DNA from 2 places in the Mesorhizobium sp. M6A.T.Cr.TU.017.01.1.1 genome. Region 2 is predicted to be linked to the other one. Evidence: riboswitches for the same ligand, from Rfam matches in the RefSeq annotation. Region 2 holds a riboswitch; the other holds the start of a gene.

Region 1 (7,154 bases), on a different contig from region 2:
GGCAATGAACATCCTGCCGGCGACGATCGACAAATCAGGCAACCCGACCATCGTCAGCCATGTCGGCGGGCGCAAGGCGACGGTGCCGATCGCCACGCCGGCCTCAGCGAAGGGCGCTTCGGTGAGCTTCGGCGTGCGGCCGGAGGATCTGATGATCGCTAGCGGCGCGGATTATCTTTTCGAGGGAACGGTGGATTATGTCGAGCAGCTCGGCGAGGTCCAGCTCGTCTATGTCGACATCGGCCGCGCCGACCTGCCGCTGGTGACCAAGCTGCCCGGGAATGTCGAGGTCAAGCGGGGTGCGACGCTGCGGTTGAGTGCCGATGCCGGCGACCTGCATATTTTCGATACCGACGGGCGGTCCTTCACGCTTCACGAAGCGGAAGCAAAGGCGGCCTGAGAACGGCAGCAAGACTGCCGGGTATAAGCAGTTTGGCGAAGCCAAAAACAAGAGCGGCGGGCAAAGCCCGCCGCTCTTGCGCGTTCAGGTCGCTGTTAGAGCGACGTGCGTCCAAGTGGACGCACAAAGTACGCTCTAACACTTTGAACCTACGCATCGTGCTTTCCGAAAATCGATTCCGATTTTCGGACCGATGCGCTAGCGGCCGAACAGGTTCCGGTCGCTGCCCTGCGGGGCGGACTTCTCTACGTCGCCCGACGAATTGAGCAGCTTGTAGACCGGCGAGCCGGTGTTGCGTACCGAAGACGTCTGCGTGTTGTCGACGTTGACGGTCGCCTGCTTGTTGATGTCGGTCCCGCCAACATTGTCGTTGTTGGCAAAGGCGCTGCCGGCAGCAAGCAAAAGCGCGGCGGCGGTAAGAACGATCTTCTTCATTTCAGTGCTCCTGGATTTTCGTATCCCATCAGCGCGGCAGGCAAATGCCGCCGCTGCTGTTGGAACTGGCTGTTAGTTGTTGCCGAAGAGGTTACGGTCGCTGCCGTGGACGGGTTTCTCGTCGGCCGGAACCGGATTCTGCGCCGAAGCGGAATTCTGAACCGAAGCCGTGTACGAGTTGTCGGCCGCAGCGGCCGGCTGGTTGGCGCCGTTCGATCCATAGTTGTCGCTACCGGCAAAAGCGCTGCCGGAGATGGCCAGAATGGCGGCGGTGGCAAGAACAATCTTCTTCATTTCCAATACTCCTGAATTTCTAAAGATCCCCAGCGGCGGACCTGCCGCCGCTCTGTCTTCTTGTTTGACCATGATCTTTTCCGAAAACCGGTTTCCACTTTTCGGGATCATGGTCTGGGATCAGCTGTTAGTTGTTACCGAAAAGGTTGCGGTCGGCGCCCTGGACGGCGGGCTTTTCAGCGTGAGCCGGCTTCTGAATGGAAGCCGTGTACGAGCTGTCGACCGCAGCGGTCGGCTGGTTGGCGCCGTTGGACCCATAATGGTCGCTGCCGGCAAAGGCGCTGCCGGTGATGGCCAGAACGGCGACGGCAGTAAGAGCAATCTTTTTCATTTTTGGTACTCCAGTATCTTAGTTTTCCGTCCGGCTAGCGGCGTGTCTTGGAAGGAATTCGCGTCGTTCGGACAGCCCCGATGTGGGAAGGCCATCCCGCAGATTCCAATCACGAAGTTGTTCCGTGTGGACCAAGAATCTACACCTTGAAATTGTACCAGACGCTTCTACAGGCGTTGCTTTATCTTTTATTTTCAAGGGCTTATGCCAAAGTCGCCATTTGACGATTTGACGGATTGGCGGACCTGCGTTCACAGCGTCATGCACGCATTGTCAACAGAAACGAACCGTTCGGTTCGATTTTAGAAGCGGCTAATAGTCACTTTTGGAAACTGTTAACCTTCTTTGCCTCCGCCGCGGGTCGGAATTCGATGTCACGGCGGCCGACAATGGTGGCCGAAAAAATGGGTTTCAGCCCTGCAATTACCAACCTGCACGTTTCGCGGGCCGTGTCGCGCCGCATGGATACGATGTCGCTTTCATGCCGACAGTCAGCTGGCCGTCATGATTAGATGACGCCATCTCAGGTGCCGCTTGGTGACGACGAAGCGGAGAATTGGGAAGCCGGTCAAATCCCGGCGCTGCCCCCGCAACGGTGGTGGAGTTCAAGTCGCAACGGGAGACCACTGGGCCACAAGCCTGGGAAGGTGTCGCGACTGTCCGCAAGGACACTCCAGAGCCCGGAAACCAGCCCGAGGTGTCTAGACTCGACTGATCGCGGTGGGCGGTCAAGAGGTGGATGATGCATGTCTGGCCTGTCGCCGGCGTGCAAGCGATCCTTCCTCAATCACCACCAGTTCAGTCTTTGGAGCGACATGCGTCCATCTGGACGCATAAAGTACGCTCCAAGACTTTGAATTGCGCATCGTGCTTTCCGAAATCGATTCCGATTTCAGGCCGATGCGACGGCTATGAGGACAGGACATGGATTCGCGCAACGACATGCTGAGGCTCTTGCACGGCCGCAGGCAAGGCTATTCGCTCGAGCAGCCCTTCTACACCGATCCCGATTTCTTCAAGCTCGACATGGAGCTGATCTGGTATCGCGATTGGCTGTTCATCGGCCACGATTGCGAGTTGCCGAAGCCGGGCAGCTACATCACCGCCCAGATCGGCGACTATCCGGTCGTGCTGGTCCGCGACCAGCAAGGCAAGATCAATGCCTTTCACAATTCCTGCCGGCATCGCGGCAGCCGCGTCTGCAACGCCGACAAGGGCACGGCGGCAAAGCTCGTCTGCCCCTATCACCAGTGGACCTACGAGCTAGACGGCCGGCTCTTGTTCGCCCGCCAGATGGCGGACGGCTTCGACAAGCGCCAGTTCGGCCTCAAGCCGGTGGCTTGCGAAAGTGTCGGCGGCTACATCTTCATCTGCCTGGCCAAGGAGCCCGCCGATTTCGCGCCGATGCGCGCCATGATCGAGCCTTACCTGCTGCCGCACCGGCTGCGCGAGGCAAAGGTCGCCTTCGAATCGACCATCGTCGAGAAGGGCAATTGGAAGCTCGTCTGGGAGAACAACCGCGAGTGCTATCATTGCGCCGGCAATCATCCGGAACTGTGCAAGACATTCCCGGAAGCGCCGACCGTGACCGGCGTGCAGGGCGCCGACAGCGATCCTGAGATGCTGGCGCACTGGGCGAAATGCGAGGCGGCGGGCCTGCCGAGCAAATTCCGCATCGATCCGGCCGGGCAATACCGCGCCACCCGCGCACCGCTGCTGCGCGACGCTGTCAGCTATACGATGACGGGAAGACGCGCCGTGAAGAAGAACCTTTCCGACAGCGTTTCGATCGACCGTGTCGGCTCGCTGCTGCTCTATCACTATCCGACGACCTGGAACCACATCCTCGGCGATCATGCGGTCACCTTCCGCGTGTTGCCGATCAGCGCCACGGAAACCGCCGTGACAACCAAATGGCTCGTCCATAAGGACGCGGTCGAAGGCGTCGATTACGACCTTGCCGAACTCACCCATGTATGGACCGAGACCAACGACCAGGACCGCCGCATCGTCGAGGAAAACGCCTTCGGCATCCTGTCGCCGGCCTATGAGCCCGGCCCTTATTCGGAACTGCATGAGGGCGGCGTCATCCAGTTCGTCGAATGGTACGCCTCCTTCATCGGGCCGCGCCTAGCCGAGGACGGCCGGCCGGCATTGCGCAGCGTCGCCTGAGAGAAACGTGAAGAGATGAACGCAATGACGGACCTCGGGCTCTACCGCCATCTCGACGAAATGGCGCCCTGGAACGACCGGCTGCAGGTGCTGGAGGTGATCGGCGTCAGCGACGAGGCGCCTGACGTGAAGACCTTCACCTTCCGCTCCGACAACCAGACCTGGTTCCGCTATAAGCCGGGCCAATTCGTGACGCTGGAACTGCCGACCTCCGACGGCCCGCTGATGCGGACCTATACGCTGTCTTCCTCGCCGTCGCGGCCGTTCTCGATCGCGGTGACGGTGAAGGCGCAAGCCGGCAGTCTCGGCACGCGCTGGATGTTCGACAATCTGAAGCCCGGCGTTCACGTGAGGGCCTATGGTCCGACGGGTGACTTTTCGCTGCACAGCCATCCCGCGGCCAAGTATCTGTTCATTTCGGCCGGCTCCGGCGTGACGCCGATGATGTCGATGCTGCGCTGGCTGAACGACTGCGCGCCATGGACCGATGTCGGCTTCGTCAACTGCGCGCGAAAGCCCGAGGAGATCATCTTCCGCAAGGAGCTCGAACTGCTCGGCAGCCGCATGCCGGGTCTGACGCTTGGCTTCATGATCGAGGAACGGTCCAGCCGCGAGGGTTGGTTCGGCCATATGGGCCGGATCGACGCGATACGGCTGCCGCTGCTGGCGCCAGACTTCCGCGAGCGCGAAATCTTCTGCTGCGGCCCCGACCCGTTTATGCGTGCGGTGCGGCAGATGCTGGAGGCCACCGGCTTCGACATGGGCAACTATCATCAGGAGAGCTTTGCGGCCCCGATGGTGGAGGAAATACCGGCCCCGTTCGGTTCGCCGGCAGAGGGTGGGGTCGAAATACCTGCCGAAGCCGCAACGCCAATCCGCTTTTCGCTTTCGGATGTCGATGCCGACTGCGTTGCCGGCCAGACCGTGCTGCAGACGGCGCGCGCTTCGGGCGTGCGCATCCCGGCGGCCTGCGAGTTCGGCCTGTGCGGAACCTGCAAGGTGAAAAAGGTCTCGGGCACGGTCGAGATGAGCCACAATGGCGGCATCCTCGATCACGAGATCGACGACGGCTTCATCCTTGCCTGCTGTTCGAAGCCGCTGACGGCGATCGAGATCGAGGCATGACCGGCGGCCCTAAAGCGCGTCGCGTTTTGACCGGCCTTATGCGACGCGCTTTAGGTTGTTGCGCGACATGCATTAGACCCCGTAGCGCTCGGTGCGGATGAGGCTTGCCGGAACGCCGGCATCGATCAGCGCCTGGGCGGCGGCCGACACGAAGGCATTCGAGCCGCAGACAAAGGCGAACCTTGGCGGCGCGGGCAGCCGCACCATCGACTGCTCTATCATCGCGGCATCGATCCGCCGTGAATAGTCCGCCGGGCGCCGGGCCGGCTCGCGGGTCAGCGCCAACACCAGATCGAAGCCGTCCCGGCGATCGTGGAAGTCGATCAGCTCGTCGCGAAAGATCACCTCGTCCCAGATCCGTGCGGAAAACACCAGCGTGGCAGGCACCGCCGATTTGCGTGCGGCGCGATGGCGGATCATCGCCATCAGCGGCACCACGCCCGACCCGCCGCCGACCAGCAGAAGCGGGCCGCCGTCACTGTCGGACCAGACAAAGTGTCCGCCGAGCGGGCCGCGCAGCTCGACCTCGTCGCCGACTGCCGCGACCTCGTGGAAGAACGGCGAGACCTCGCCATCATCGAGCCTTTCGATCGCCAGCTCGATCGTCTCGCCGGCTTCCGGCGCCGAGGCAATGGAGTAGGAACGGCGCGCCTGATAGCCATCCGGCGCCGTCAGCCTGACATCGACATGCTGCCCGGCACGATAGGCGAAGGGCCGTGACGGCCGGAGAAAAAAGCTGGTGACGCGCGGCGTGCGCTTTTCGATGCGGGTGATGGTCACCGTCTGCCAGGGCGACTGCGCCGCCGGCCCGTCGCTCATGGATCGCCCGTATAGCGCTGCTCGCGCCACGGGTCGCCATAGATATGATAGCCACGCAGTTCCCAGAAACCCGGCTCGTCGCGCTCGGTGAACTGCAGCCCGTTCAGCCATTTGGCCGACTTCCAGAAATAGAGATGCGGAACCAGCAGCCGCGCCGGGCCGCCATGGTCCGGCGTGATCGGCTTGCCTTCGTAAAGCAGCGCCACCATCGCCTTGCCGGCGGTGAGGTCCTTCGTCGGCACATTGGTGGTGTAGCCGTCGAAGGACAGCGCCAGCGTGAAGCCGGTCGGCGGCTCGATGCCGGCATCCGCCAGAATATCGTCGACCAGCACGCCTTGCCACGCCGTGTCGAACTTGGTCCATGCGGTGACGCAATGAATGTCGCGCGTCATCTTGGTCAAAGGCAGCGCGTTGAACTCCGTCCAATTCCACTTCTTGATCGGCCGCGGTCCGTGCTTGAGCGTGAACGACCACTCCTCGGTGCGCACACGCGGCGTCGGCCCGGCCGACAGCACCGGGAACCCTTGCTCGAGATACTGCCCCGGCGGGATGCGCGCATCCGCATCCGTCGGGGGCTTTCGTCCTGAAGAGAAGCCGCGGGTGACCATCGAGACAATCCATGCAGGTTGAAGCCAACCTGCGCTAGTCTTCTCGAAGATGCTCTGACGGGCAACCGAAATCTTGGCCGCGACCTCGCGCCAATGCGCTTCAGCCGGCGGCGAAGGGCACGGCGACGAAGATCTGCTCGTCGCCCCGTTCGACGAGCAGGAGCACGGACTTCTTGCCAGCCTTTCCGGCCTGCGCGATCGCCTGGTCCGCCTGCCTGGCGTCCCTCACCGGCGCCTGATTGACGGTGATGATGATGTCGCCCGGCTGGATCCCGGAAGCCGAGGCCGCCTTGTCAGGATTGACGCTCTCGACCAGCGCGCCGCGCTGGTTGGGCGCCAGGTTCATCGCCTGTCGGACATCCGGGGTGACGTCCATCAGGCCGAGGCCGATCGCAGGAGCACGAAGGCCTTGCTGTGCGGACGGTGTCTCTGGTCCGCCGCCGGCCGATGCCGTCTCCACATCGTCTCCATTGCGCCCGACATCGACGGAAATCTTCACATTCTGCCCTTTACGCCAGACACCCAGCGTTTCCGTCTCGCCGGGCGAGATATCGGCAACGGCACGCGACAGGTCCTTGGGATCCTTTATCTGCTGACCGGCGAAGCTGGTGACGACGTCGCCGGTCTCAATCCCGGCTTTTGCCGCCGGCGAGCCGTCGCTGACCTCGGAAACCAGCGCACCGCTGGGCTGACCGAGGCCGACGGCGCTCGCCACGTCGGGCGTCACCGGCTGAATCTGGACGCCGAGATAGCCATATTGGATGGAGCCGCCCTTCATCAGCTTGGCGACCACCTTTTGCGCCTGGTCCGACGGGATGGCGAAGCCGACGCCGACGCTGCCGCCATTCGGCGAAAAGATTGCCGTGTTGATGCCGACGACGTTGCCGCTCACATCCATCAGCGGACCGCCGGAATTGCCGTGGTTGATCGGTGCGTCGATCTGAATGAAGTCGTCAAACGGCCCGCTGTG
Region 2 (10,921 bases):
GATGGCGATGTCTTCCAGCATGGCCTTGCGGCGATCACCGAAGCCCGGCGCCTTGACGGCGGCGATCTTCAGGCCGCCACGCAGCTTGTTGACGACGAGCGTGGCCAGAGCCTCGCCTTCGACGTCTTCCGAGATGATGACCAGCGGCTTCGAGGTCTGCACGACAGCCTCGAGGATCGGCAGCATGGCCTGCAGGTTGGAGAGCTTCTTCTCGTGGAGAAGGATGTAAGCGTCTTCCAGGTCCGCGACCATCTTGTCGGCGTTGGTTACGAAGTAGGGCGAGAGATAGCCGCGGTCGAACTGCATGCCTTCGACGACTTCGAGTTCGGTCTCGGCGGTCTTGGCTTCCTCGACCGTGATGACGCCCTCATTGCCGACCTTCTGCATCGCTTCGGCGATCATCGAGCCAACCGAAGCATCGCCATTGCCGGCGATGGTGCCGACCTGAGCAACTTCTTCCGAGGTCTTGATCTTCTTGGCGTTCTTGATCAGCGTCGCGACGACGTCGGCAACGGCGAGGTCGATGCCGCGCTTCAGGTCCATCGGGTTCATGCCGGCGGCAACCGCCTTGTGGCCTTCCTGGACGATCGACTGCGCCAGAACGGTCGCGGTCGTGGTGCCGTCGCCGGCGATGTCGTTGGTCTTCGAAGCAACTTCGCGGACCATCTGCGCGCCCATGTTCTCGAACTTGTCTTCAAGCTCGATTTCCTTGGCGACGGTGACGCCGTCCTTGGTGATGCGCGGTGCGCCGAACGACTTGTCGATGACGACGTTGCGGCCCTTGGGGCCGAGCGTGACCTTCACTGCGTCGGCGAGGATGTTGACGCCGCGCAGCATGCGCTCACGGGCATCACGGGAAAATTTTACGTCTTTGGCAGCCATTTTTAGCTCCTGGCAGGGGCTTGAATTGAGCCCGAAGATTTAAGTGACGGTGAGGCCGATATTCAGCCGATGATGCCCATGATGTCGGATTCCTTCATGATCAGAAGGTCTTCGCCATTGAGCTTGACTTCGGTGCCCGACCACTTGCCGAACAGGATGCGGTCGCCGGCCTTGACGTCCAGCGGGACGAGCTTGCCGGCTTCGTCACGGGCGCCGGAACCAACGGCGATGATCTCGCCTTCCTGCGGCTTTTCCTTCGCCGTATCGGGGATGATGATCCCGCCGGCAGTCTTGGATTCGGATTCAACCCGGCGTACGACCACGCGGTCATGAAGCGGGCGGAACTTCGACTTTGCCATTTTTTATTCCTCGATGAGAATGGTGAGAACAGTTCCTCCGTCCGGCGGCGCCGGACCTGGTTAGCACTCACCAATGGCGAGTGCTAACGTGGCGGTGAGATAAGCCGGTGGCTTGCGAGAGTCAAGGCGCCGAGTGAGCCGATCGACGCCCGGCGACGAACTATTGGCGCCTCGGAGAACCAAGCACCAGAAGCGGGCATCGTTCCGCCAGCGGATAGGATCCGCTCGGCACGACGCGCACTTCGTCGAACCAGTCGTTCGCCTGGTCGACGAGCATGGCAAGCGTCGCGAAGCAATAAGTCGTTTGGGAACCCGCATAGACGTCGATGGTGCCGATGGAGGCCATGCTCCACCCCGTCCGCGCGGCAAGGGCGGCGCGGTCCGGGAATATCTCGTCAAAAGCGTCGCGGATCACCTGCACATTTATGGCGCGATCGGAATCGCTGGTCGTACTCGCCATAGCGATCCGCCATTTGAGCGCATGGAAATTCTCAATTCCGCCGGCCAAGGCTTGGGCCTTGATGTCCTGCAAATCCTCGAACGTCTCAGGGCCGGCGAAAACGCGGATCGCCGCGCGGCTGCCGGGCTTCAGCACTCTGGCAACCTCGCCCAGGAGGGCGCGGCGAGCGCGTGCGGAATCGACGACCGTCAGACAACCGTCGCCTATGACCGCGCCGACGCTGGCGCGGCCGAGCGGAAGGTCCAGCCAGTTCCCGGTCGTTGCCTTGCGGCAGGCGCTGTCGCCCGGCCATACGCCCGAAACCATGGCGGCGGATCCGTCGACGGCCAGCATCGTCTTGCCGAGGCCGGCCAGTTCCGGGGTAACGCCCAGCAGGAGAACATCGGCCTCGTCCAGATCAAGCTCGCGCTCGACAATGCCAACTGTCTCCGGAGTTGGCCGGAGCGGCGCCTCCAGGAGCATCCAGTGACGGTGATAACTGTCCCAATGATTGGTCATGTGTGCCCGTCGGACCTAAAAAGGCTGGCGTCAACTGCTCATAGCCGCTTAATGGAAGTGGGTATGGAAGCCAAGGGGGGTAGCCGTGGCGCGTATCGTCGTCATAACGCATGAGCACGATCAGTTCCTTGGCAAGCGCGATATCCTGCTGCGCAGGGGCAGTCCCTATTTGCTTTTCGACGTTCTGGGAGAATTGAAAAGGCGCGGCCATTCGGTCCGGATTCAGCAAGGTCTGTCGAAGACACACAGCGCCGACGTCGCGGTTCTGCATGTCGATGCGACGATAACGCCCGCAGACTATCTCGACTATGCACGGAGTTTCCCATTCTGCCTCAATGTCGGGACGGCCGACATATCCAAACGACGGATCAGCGGAGCGTTGGTGAACGAGGGAGACGCCTGGCCAGGCCCGGTCATCGTCAAAAGCAATCTCAACAATCAGGGCATTCCGGAGAGGTTCCTCAATCGGCGAGCGCGGCGCGCGAGGAAACCACCGCCTTTTCCGGACATGCCAGTCCTGCAGCCCTATGAGGTCTACGGATCTCTCGGCGATGTTCCGGATGGCGTCTTCGAACGCGACGATCTGGTCGTGGACAAGTTCATTCCGGAGAAAGAACCCGATGGTTTCGCGGCGCGGTTCTGGGTGTTTTGCGGAGAGAGCGAACGTTGCACCCGCTACGTCTCGCCAAACGCCCTGGTCAAGGCGTCCGAGACGATCCGTCGTGAGCCCGTGCCTGTTCCCCAGGAAATGCGCCAGCTGCGACGCGAACTCGGTTTTGACTACGGCAAGTTCGATTTCGTCATACATGAGGGCAGGGCGGTGCTGCTGGATGCCAACAAGACCCCCGGCCGCCCAAAAAACCTCGTGAAGATGTTCTCGGCCGGAGCCTCTCATCTCGCAAACGGCTTCGAGGATCTGATCCGGCGAGTCTGATGCCTGGATACTTGACTAAGTCAAATAAATGATTGATCGTGTGCGGGCAGGAGGATGCCATGACGATTCATCATCAACCCGGCAAGGAGCGGATCGATGCGGTGCGGGGCTTCAACCGCTTCTACACCCGCCAGATCGGCCTGCTCGACGAAGGCCTGCTGGAAAGCGCCTTCTCGCTGACCGAGGCTCGGGTGCTCTATGAGCTGGCGCATCGCGACGGGCTGACCGCCACCGATCTTGCGCGCGATCTCGGCCTCGACCCCGGCTATCTCAGCCGGTTGTTGAAAAAGTTCGAGGAGCGCGGCCTGGTGGAGCGCGCAGCGACTGAAGCCGATGCGCGGCGCTCGTCGATCGCGCTGACGCCGGCGGGAAGGACGGCCTTCGCGCCGCTGAACCAGGGTTCGCACGATCAGGTCGCGGCCTTGCTCGACCGGCTTTCCGCTCCGGAACAGGACAGGCTGGTCAAGGCGATGCAGACGGTGCAGCGGCTGCTGGGCGAATGTACGGAGCCCAAAATTCCCTACATGCTGCGGCCTTTGCAGGTCGGCGACATCGGCTGGATCATCCATCGCCAGGGCCTGCTCTACGCGCAGGAGTATGGCTGGGACGAAACCTATGAGGCGCTGGTCGCCGAAATCCTTGGCGCCTTCGTCAAATCCTTCGATCCGAAATGGGAGCGCAGCTGGATCGCCGAGCGGGACGGGGACGTCGTTGGCTCGGTCTTCGTCGTGCGCAATTCGGACGCGGTGGCGAAGCTGCGCCTGCTCTATGTCGAACCCTCGGCGCGCGGTCTCGGAATCGGCAAGCGACTGGTCGAGGAATGCATCGGCTTTGCCCGTGCGAAGGGATACAAGACGCTGACACTGTGGACCAACGACGTGCTCACCTCAGCGCGCCGCATCTACGAGGCATCAGGATTCAAGCTGGCCGACGAGGAGCGCCACCACGCCTTCGGCAAGGATCTGGTCGGCCAGAACTGGAACCTGGAGCTGTAACGTCTTTCCCTTCTCCCCTTGTGGGAGAAGGTGGATCGGCGCGCAGCGCCGAGGACGGTTGAGGGGTGCTGGACGGAACGCCATCGGCGCCAGGCTGGAGCACCCCTCATCCGTCGCCTTCGGCGACACCTTCTCCCACAAGGGGAGAAGGCAAAAACCGGGCGGAGCGCGCCTCGACAATGATCTCCAACACAAGCTGGAAGCATCATTTGTCTGAAGCAATTGCCCTTGGCTGGCCGCGCTTCACCCCTTCACCGGTATCCAGATTTCAAGCCCGCCATTGCCGCTGCGCGGATCGAATTCGGGGCCGTAGCGCTCGAATTCGGGCGCATCGGCGATCTCGTGCCCGGAGGCCGGCAGCCATTTGTTCCAGATCGTGTTGACCGTGCGGCGGATGGTCGAGATGTGGTCACGATGGGCGAACACGGCGTATTTCTGCGCCGGCACGCGCACGCGCGAAAACTCCCTCGGCAGGTCCGAAAAATCGGACACCTCGACGCCGGCGATGTAGTCGAAATTGCCGGCGTCGTCGCCGTTGACGCAGACGCCATAGGCGACGTCGCCGATCTCGCCTGGAATGTTGCCGATATAGGGGCCAAACCGCTGCCACAGCATCGGGATGCCGGCGCTGGTCTCGCAGCTGTAGCGTTCGCCGAGACCAGCGATGAGAAACGGCCGGCTGGTCTCAAAGCGCGGCGGCTCGAGATTGGTGAGGAAGGACTGGTCCATCAGGATCGGCTCCACGAGAGCGAGATTGTCGAGCGAGCCTTGCGCGCGCACCAGTTCCGGCGTGGTGCCGAATTGGTCGCGGAAGGCACGGGTGAAGGCCTCATGCGAAGCATAGCCGGTGTCGAGCGCGAGCGAGAGGATGTCGGGTGCGCCGGCGGCGAGCTTGCGCGCCGCTTCGGTCAGCCGGCGAGAACGCATGTAGCCCATCACCGAACGGCCGGTCGCCGCACCGAAAGCCCGCGTCACGTGAAAGCGCGACACCCCGCTGCTCTTGGCGACATCGTCGAGCGAGACGGATTCCGGCAGATGGCTTTCGACGAACCACAGCGCTTTCTCGGTCGGATTCATATGGCTCCTCGCAGTTGGCCCAGTCTTCGCATTTGGCCCAGTCTTCGCATTTGGCAAAGTCATGTTGCCGCTTCCTGGTGGAGGCAGTTTGATCGAAATTGCGCACTGCGCAAATCGACAGCGATGTGGTCGGCAACTCGAAGGCTACGGGCGAAAGAGCTTGACAGCAGCAAGCGGCGTCTTTTAAGAGTAACGTTATTACATAACTAGACTCATATGGCCCTCCTGATAAGACCTTTGCTCTCGCGGTTTTCCGTATCCCCGGAAATTTATTGCGCTGCGGTCGGCGGAAACCTAGGGTGGCTGACTGATGGTCCCCGAGTCGAAAGGCAAGGGGTGAAAAGGGAACACGGTGAGATCTTCGGATCGAGGCCGTGGCTGCCCCCGCAACTGTAAGCGGTTAGCAAAATCCGAAATGCCACTGGCCGGCAAGGCTGGGAAGGCAGGATGGCGCAAAGACCCGCGAGCCAGGAGACCTGCCATCAGCATGAGTTGACCGGACGGGGTGTGCCGGGAGGAGACGTGGGCATCGGTCTTGTCGGCCGGTCCGTCCAGCTTCCTTCCGTCGCCATTGAGAAAGTGACGGTAAGTTGGACGCCTCCCAGCCTCTTCTTGAAGCGCGTGAGCTGAGCGCGACGGCGAATGGCCAATGCCTGGTCAGCGCGGTCAGCCTTTCGGTGGCGGCGGGCGATCGCCTCGCAATCATCGGTCCCAACGGCGCCGGCAAGACGACGCTGTTGCGCATGCTATGTGGCACCCTGCGGCCAAGCGCGGGAGATGTGAGATTTTCCGGACGCCGGCTGGAGACGTTTTCGGCCGCCGAGCGGGCGCTGCACATGGCTGTCGTCGGCCAGACCGATCAGCCTGATCCGCGGCTTGCCGTGATCGACTACGTCGAGCTTGGCCGCGTCCCGCATGCCGGCTTGCGACGGAGGAGCGAGCAACGCGACATCGCCGTCGAAGCGCTTCGCAGAACCGGTCTGCTGCCGCTGCTCGGCCGCACGATCGGCTCGCTGTCCGGTGGTGAGCGGCAACGCGCCCAGCTGGCACGCGCCGTTGCCCAGGAGCCAAAAATCCTGTTCCTCGATGAACCGACCAATCATCTCGATCCGCGCGCCCGCAGCGAGCTTCTCGAACTCGTGTCGCAGTTTGGCATGACCGTCGTGGCGGTGCTTCATGATCTGTCGCTGGTCACGCCATTTGCCACCAGGGTCGCGGTGATGAACGAGGCCCGCCTGCAGGCGTTTGCCGGTCCGCGCGAGGCGCTGACCAAGCAGTTGATCCGCCAGATTTTCGGCGTCGACGTGCTTCGGCTGCGCCATCCCACCGAAGACCGCGAACTCACGGTATTCGACGTTCCGAACCGTGCCTCTTCACATTCCGATTTGACCAAGGAGCAATATTCGTGAAACGCCTCGCATTGTCTTTCGCCTCCCTCCTGTTTGCCCAGACCGCCTTCGCTTTCCCGGTGACCGCCTTTGCTTTCCCGGTAACAGTTGACAGCTGCGGCACGCCGCTGACGTTCGACACCGCGCCGAAGCGCGCCGTCATCCAGGATCTGAACATGGCCGAGATGGCCTTCGCGCTGGGGCTGCAACCGTCGATCGTCGGCCTGACCGGCATCACCGGATGGTACAAGGTCGGTCCGGAATTCAAGGCCGAGCAGGGCTCGATCCCGGAACTCGCGCCGAAATATCCGACACTTGAAAACCTCGTCGCGGTCGAGCCCGATTTCTTCTTCGCCGGCTGGTATTACGGCATGAAGCCGGGCGGCGAGGTGACGCCCGATACGCTGGCGCCGCACGGCATCAAGACGCTGGTGCTGACGGAAAGCTGCGTCCATCTCGACAACAACCGCCCCGCCGCCTCGATGGACCTGCTCTACGACGACATCGAAAAGCTGGGCAGGATTTTCGACAAGGAAGCCGAGGCGAAAAAACTTGTTTCGGACTGGAAAGCGCAACTCGCCGATATCACGGCGAAGGTTGGCGACCACAAGGGAACGCGCGTATTTCTTTACGACTCCGGCGAAGACAAACCCTTCACATCAGGCAAGTTCGCGATCCCCAGCGCCATGATCGCCGCTGCCGGCGGTGACAACATCATGGCCGACATGCAGACGAGCTGGGGCAATACGGATTGGGAAACGGTCGCCTCCCGCAATCCGCAGTTCCTGATCCTGCTCGATTACCAGGACGGTGGCGGCTACAGGAAACTGCTCGATTTCCTCAAAGTTCATCCGGCGATGAAGGAAACCGACGCGGTCAGGAATGAGCGCTTCGTCGCGCTGCGCTATGCCGAGCTGACGCCCGGGCCAGCCAACATCGAGGCGATCGGCAAGATCGCCAGGGCGATGCACCCGGAAGCTTTCTGAGCTTGCGCCGCAGGGCGTTCGAATTGGCAATGATAGCAGGAGCAGTGGCGATTGCCACTCTTGCACTGCTGTCGATCGCCTATGGATCGACGGTCATAGCGTTGAGCGACGTGGTTGCCGCGCTCGGACATGCGGCCGGACTGGACGGAGACATCGTGCCCGGTCCGGTCGGCAAAATCGTTGTCGATCTCAGGCTGCCGCGCACGATCATGGCCATCTGTGTCGGCGCCGGGCTGGGCGTCATCGGCGCGCTGCTGCAGACGGTAACGCGCAACGACCTCGCCGATCCGTTCCTGTTCGGCCTGTCGTCCGGTGCCGCGGCCGGCGCGGTTTCCGTTATCACCATTTTTGGCGACCATTTCGGCATCTGGACGTTGCCGGTCGCTGCCTTCACCGGCGGCATTTTGGCCGCCGGCATCGTGCTGTTGCTGGTTTCGCGGGTGAGGGGGCAAGGCCCCGAACGGCTGATATTGGCCGGGCTTGCCGTATCGTTCATGTTCACCGCCTTGACCAACTATCTCGTCTTTGCCGGTGACCAGCGCGCCGCCCACTCGGTGCTGTTCTGGACGATGGGCGGGCTCGGGCTGGCGCGGTGGGACAATGTCGGACTGTCTGCTCTGGGCGCAGGCACCATCCTTGTGTTCGGACTTTGGAACCACCGTCGGCTCGACGCTTTCCTGGCCGGCGAAAACGCCGCCGAAAGCCTCGGCGTGCCGGTTGCGCGGATGCGCAGGACGACATTTCTCGTCGCTGCTTTCTCGACGGCGATCCTCGTCTCGGTGGCAGGCGTCATAGGTTTCGTCGGTCTGATGATCCCGCATCTGTCCCGGCCCCTGGCCGGCCCGTTGCACCTGCGCCTGATTGCAAGCTGCGCCCTCTTTGGAGCGGTGCTGTTGCTGGCAAGCGACCTTCTCGCCCGCACGCTGCTGCCGCCGCAGGAACTGCCGATCGGCATCATCACCAGCTCGGTCGGCGCTTTTTTCGTGGTCACGATGCTCATTCGCAATCGTTCCTGATGTGACTGCCATCCACACTTGCCGGCTTCTGGCATAATGCCGCATCTTGAATAGTAAGCACGCTTATAATATATGCCGCTCATGGTTTCCGACGGCATCGATAGATTGGGCTTTTTGATCCACGACGTGCAGCGCCTGATGCGCAAGCGCTTCGAGGCGAAGGCCAGCGGGCTCGGCCTTTCCTCGGCGCAATGGCGGCTTATGGTCCGCGTCGCCAAGGAAGAAGGCATCACGCAAGCGCGGCTCGCCGAGCTTCTCGAGATCGAGCCGATCAGCGTGTCGCGCCTGGTCGACCGCATGGAGGAGAGCGGCTGGATCGAGCGCCGTTCCGACGCCACCGACCGCCGCGTCCGCATGATCTTCCCGACCGCCAAAGCGAGCGAGGCCTACGCAGAGATCAAGAGCCTTGCTGGCGAAGTCTATGAGGAATCGCTTACCGGCGTGTCGCTCGAAGATCGCCGCATCCTGATCAAGGGTCTGGAGGCAATGGCCAAGAACCTGGCGGACGGCGAGACGGCGTCCGGCGAAAAAGTCAAAGGTGCAGAAGGCGCAGCAGCATGAACGCGGTAGCCAAGGTAGATGAGAATGCAACCAAGCTGGAGGTGGAAGCTCCGGCGCAGCCGGCGGCAGCTCCGGTGGCGGTCGCTCCGCAGCTAGCACCGGCGCCGGTGGTGCCGAAGAAGAAGCGCCGTGTCGGCCGCTTCCTATTGATGTTTGCGCTCCCCGTGGCACTGATCGCCGGCGGCAGCTACGTCTGGGTGACCGGCGGCCGCTACCAGGAAACCGAAAACGCCAATCTGCAGCAGGCCAAGGTCTCGATAGCCGCCGATACGGCGGGTCGCATCGTTCAGGTCGATATTTTCGACAACCAGTCCGTCAAGCAGGGCGACGTGCTGTTCGCCATCGATCCCGAGCCCTACCGGATCGCATTGGCCCAGGCCGACGCGGCGGTGGCCGGCGCGCGCCTCAATGTCGAGCAGCTGCGTGCGGCCTACAGCCAGGCGCTGGCGCAGGAGAAGTCCGATGCCAGCCAGGTCGACTACGCGCAGTCGCAATACGACCGAGCCGCCGACCTTGCCCGCAAGGGCATCAATGCCAAGTCCTCGCTCGACGAGGCCAGGAACGATCTCGACAAAGCCAAGCAGCAACTGGCCGTGGCCGAGCAGGGCATCCTCAGCGCCAAGGCGGGCCTTGGCGGCAATCCCGATATCGAGACCGATAAGCATCCGACCGTGATGGCGGCGCTCGCCGCGCGCGACAAGGCTGCCTACGATTTGGCGCAGACCACTGTCAGGGCGCCGGCTGACGGCATCGTCAGCCAGGCTGCCTCGTTCAAGGTCGGCCAGTATGTCGGCTCTGGCACGCCGCTGTTTTCGCTGGTCGAGACCGGCGACACCTGGATCGATGCCAATTTCAAGGAAACGCAGCTCACCCACATGAAGCCGGGCCAGAAGGCCGAAATCGTGGTCGACACCTATCCGGGCAAGACGTTCGAGGCCACCGTCAAGGCGATCGGCGCCGGCACGGGAGCCGAGTTCTCGCTGTTGCCCGCCCAGAACGCCACCGGCAATTGGGTCAAAGTCACCCAGCGCATTCCGGTGCGCCTGGAACTGGCCGATGCCGACGCCAAGATGGCGCTGCGCACCGGCATGAGCGCGACCGTCACGGTGGACACCGGCGTTTCCCGCGGGCTTCCCAGCATCTTCGGCCACGCCACGGCGAGTGAGGCACAATAGACCGCCTCGTTCCATTGGACGATGAGGTCTGAGACGCAACAAGTAGAATGCAGGCCGCGCACGGAGAGGAACGCAGCTGACAGGATTGGTCCGACGGGAGATGCACCAGGGGTTAGGGTTTGGATCGGGCTGCGTTGCGGCCTGAGCGAAGCCTGAACAACGCGACGCAGACCCGTTTCGGTCCTCAGGTTTCCGGGCGGCAGGCGCCGTTTTATCGAGACGCTCGGTCGATGTAACCCCCACATCGATAGTCGCGTCCCACCGCGATGAGGGTCTCTCCATACGGAAGGCCGCGCCGCCCGGAAACCTCGCGCATCGGCCCGAAAATCGGAATCGATTTCGGAAGCACGATGCGCTGACTCAAAGTACTAGAGCGTACTTTGTGCGTCCAAATGGACGCACGTCGCTCTAGTGTACATTTTTTTGTTACCTGCCGGAAGTTCCACATCATGAGCACGCCAGAACCCTTTCGCGAAGTGCCGCACCGCGGCCTGATCACCGTTGCGCTCATGCTGGCGACGATCATGCAGGCGCTCGACACCACGATCGCCAACGTCGCGCTGCCGACCATGACCGGCGATCTTGGCGCG

What was found. Region 2 has a riboswitch for cobalamin ahead of EOB36_RS30430 (ABC transporter ATP-binding protein). Riboswitches for the same ligand answer to the same signal wherever they lie in the genome.
Region 1: linked by a shared signal. The riboswitch ahead of EOB36_RS32040 (aromatic ring-hydroxylating dioxygenase subunit alpha) and the one ahead of EOB36_RS30430 (ABC transporter ATP-binding protein) in region 2 are both predicted to bind cobalamin.

The regions. Positions count from the first base shown of each region.
Region 1 covers NZ_RZTA01000180.1:181-7,334, forward strand. The annotation lists partial or broken gene EOB36_RS32020 (TOBE domain-containing protein) at 1-400, shown strand, start outside; gene EOB36_RS32025 (DUF680 domain-containing protein) at 599-835, opposite strand; gene EOB36_RS32030 (DUF680 domain-containing protein) at 908-1,129, opposite strand; gene EOB36_RS32035 (DUF680 domain-containing protein) at 1,257-1,460, opposite strand; cobalamin riboswitch at 1,969-2,171, shown strand; gene EOB36_RS32040 (aromatic ring-hydroxylating dioxygenase subunit alpha) at 2,385-3,632, shown strand; gene EOB36_RS32045 (hybrid-cluster NAD(P)-dependent oxidoreductase) at 3,657-4,757, shown strand; gene EOB36_RS32050 (FAD-binding oxidoreductase) at 4,830-5,576, opposite strand; gene EOB36_RS32055 (molybdopterin-dependent oxidoreductase) at 5,573-6,184, opposite strand; partial or broken gene EOB36_RS32060 (DegQ family serine endoprotease) at 6,285-7,154, opposite strand, start outside.
Region 2 covers NZ_RZTA01000151.1:257-11,177, forward strand. The annotation lists partial or broken gene groL (chaperonin GroEL) at 1-882, opposite strand, end outside; gene groES (co-chaperone GroES) at 945-1,241, opposite strand; gene EOB36_RS30410 (methyltransferase domain-containing protein) at 1,402-2,199, opposite strand; gene EOB36_RS30415 (hypothetical protein) at 2,285-3,133, shown strand; gene EOB36_RS30420 (helix-turn-helix domain-containing GNAT family N-acetyltransferase) at 3,193-4,128, shown strand; gene EOB36_RS30425 (AraC family transcriptional regulator) at 4,372-5,205, opposite strand; cobalamin riboswitch at 5,500-5,704, shown strand; gene EOB36_RS30430 (ABC transporter ATP-binding protein) at 5,796-6,614, shown strand; gene EOB36_RS30435 (ABC transporter substrate-binding protein) at 6,644-7,579, shown strand; gene EOB36_RS30440 (iron ABC transporter permease) at 7,609-8,595, shown strand; gene EOB36_RS30445 (MarR family transcriptional regulator) at 8,677-9,156, shown strand; gene EOB36_RS30450 (HlyD family secretion protein) at 9,153-10,331, shown strand; partial or broken gene EOB36_RS30455 (DHA2 family efflux MFS transporter permease subunit) at 10,781-10,921, shown strand, end outside.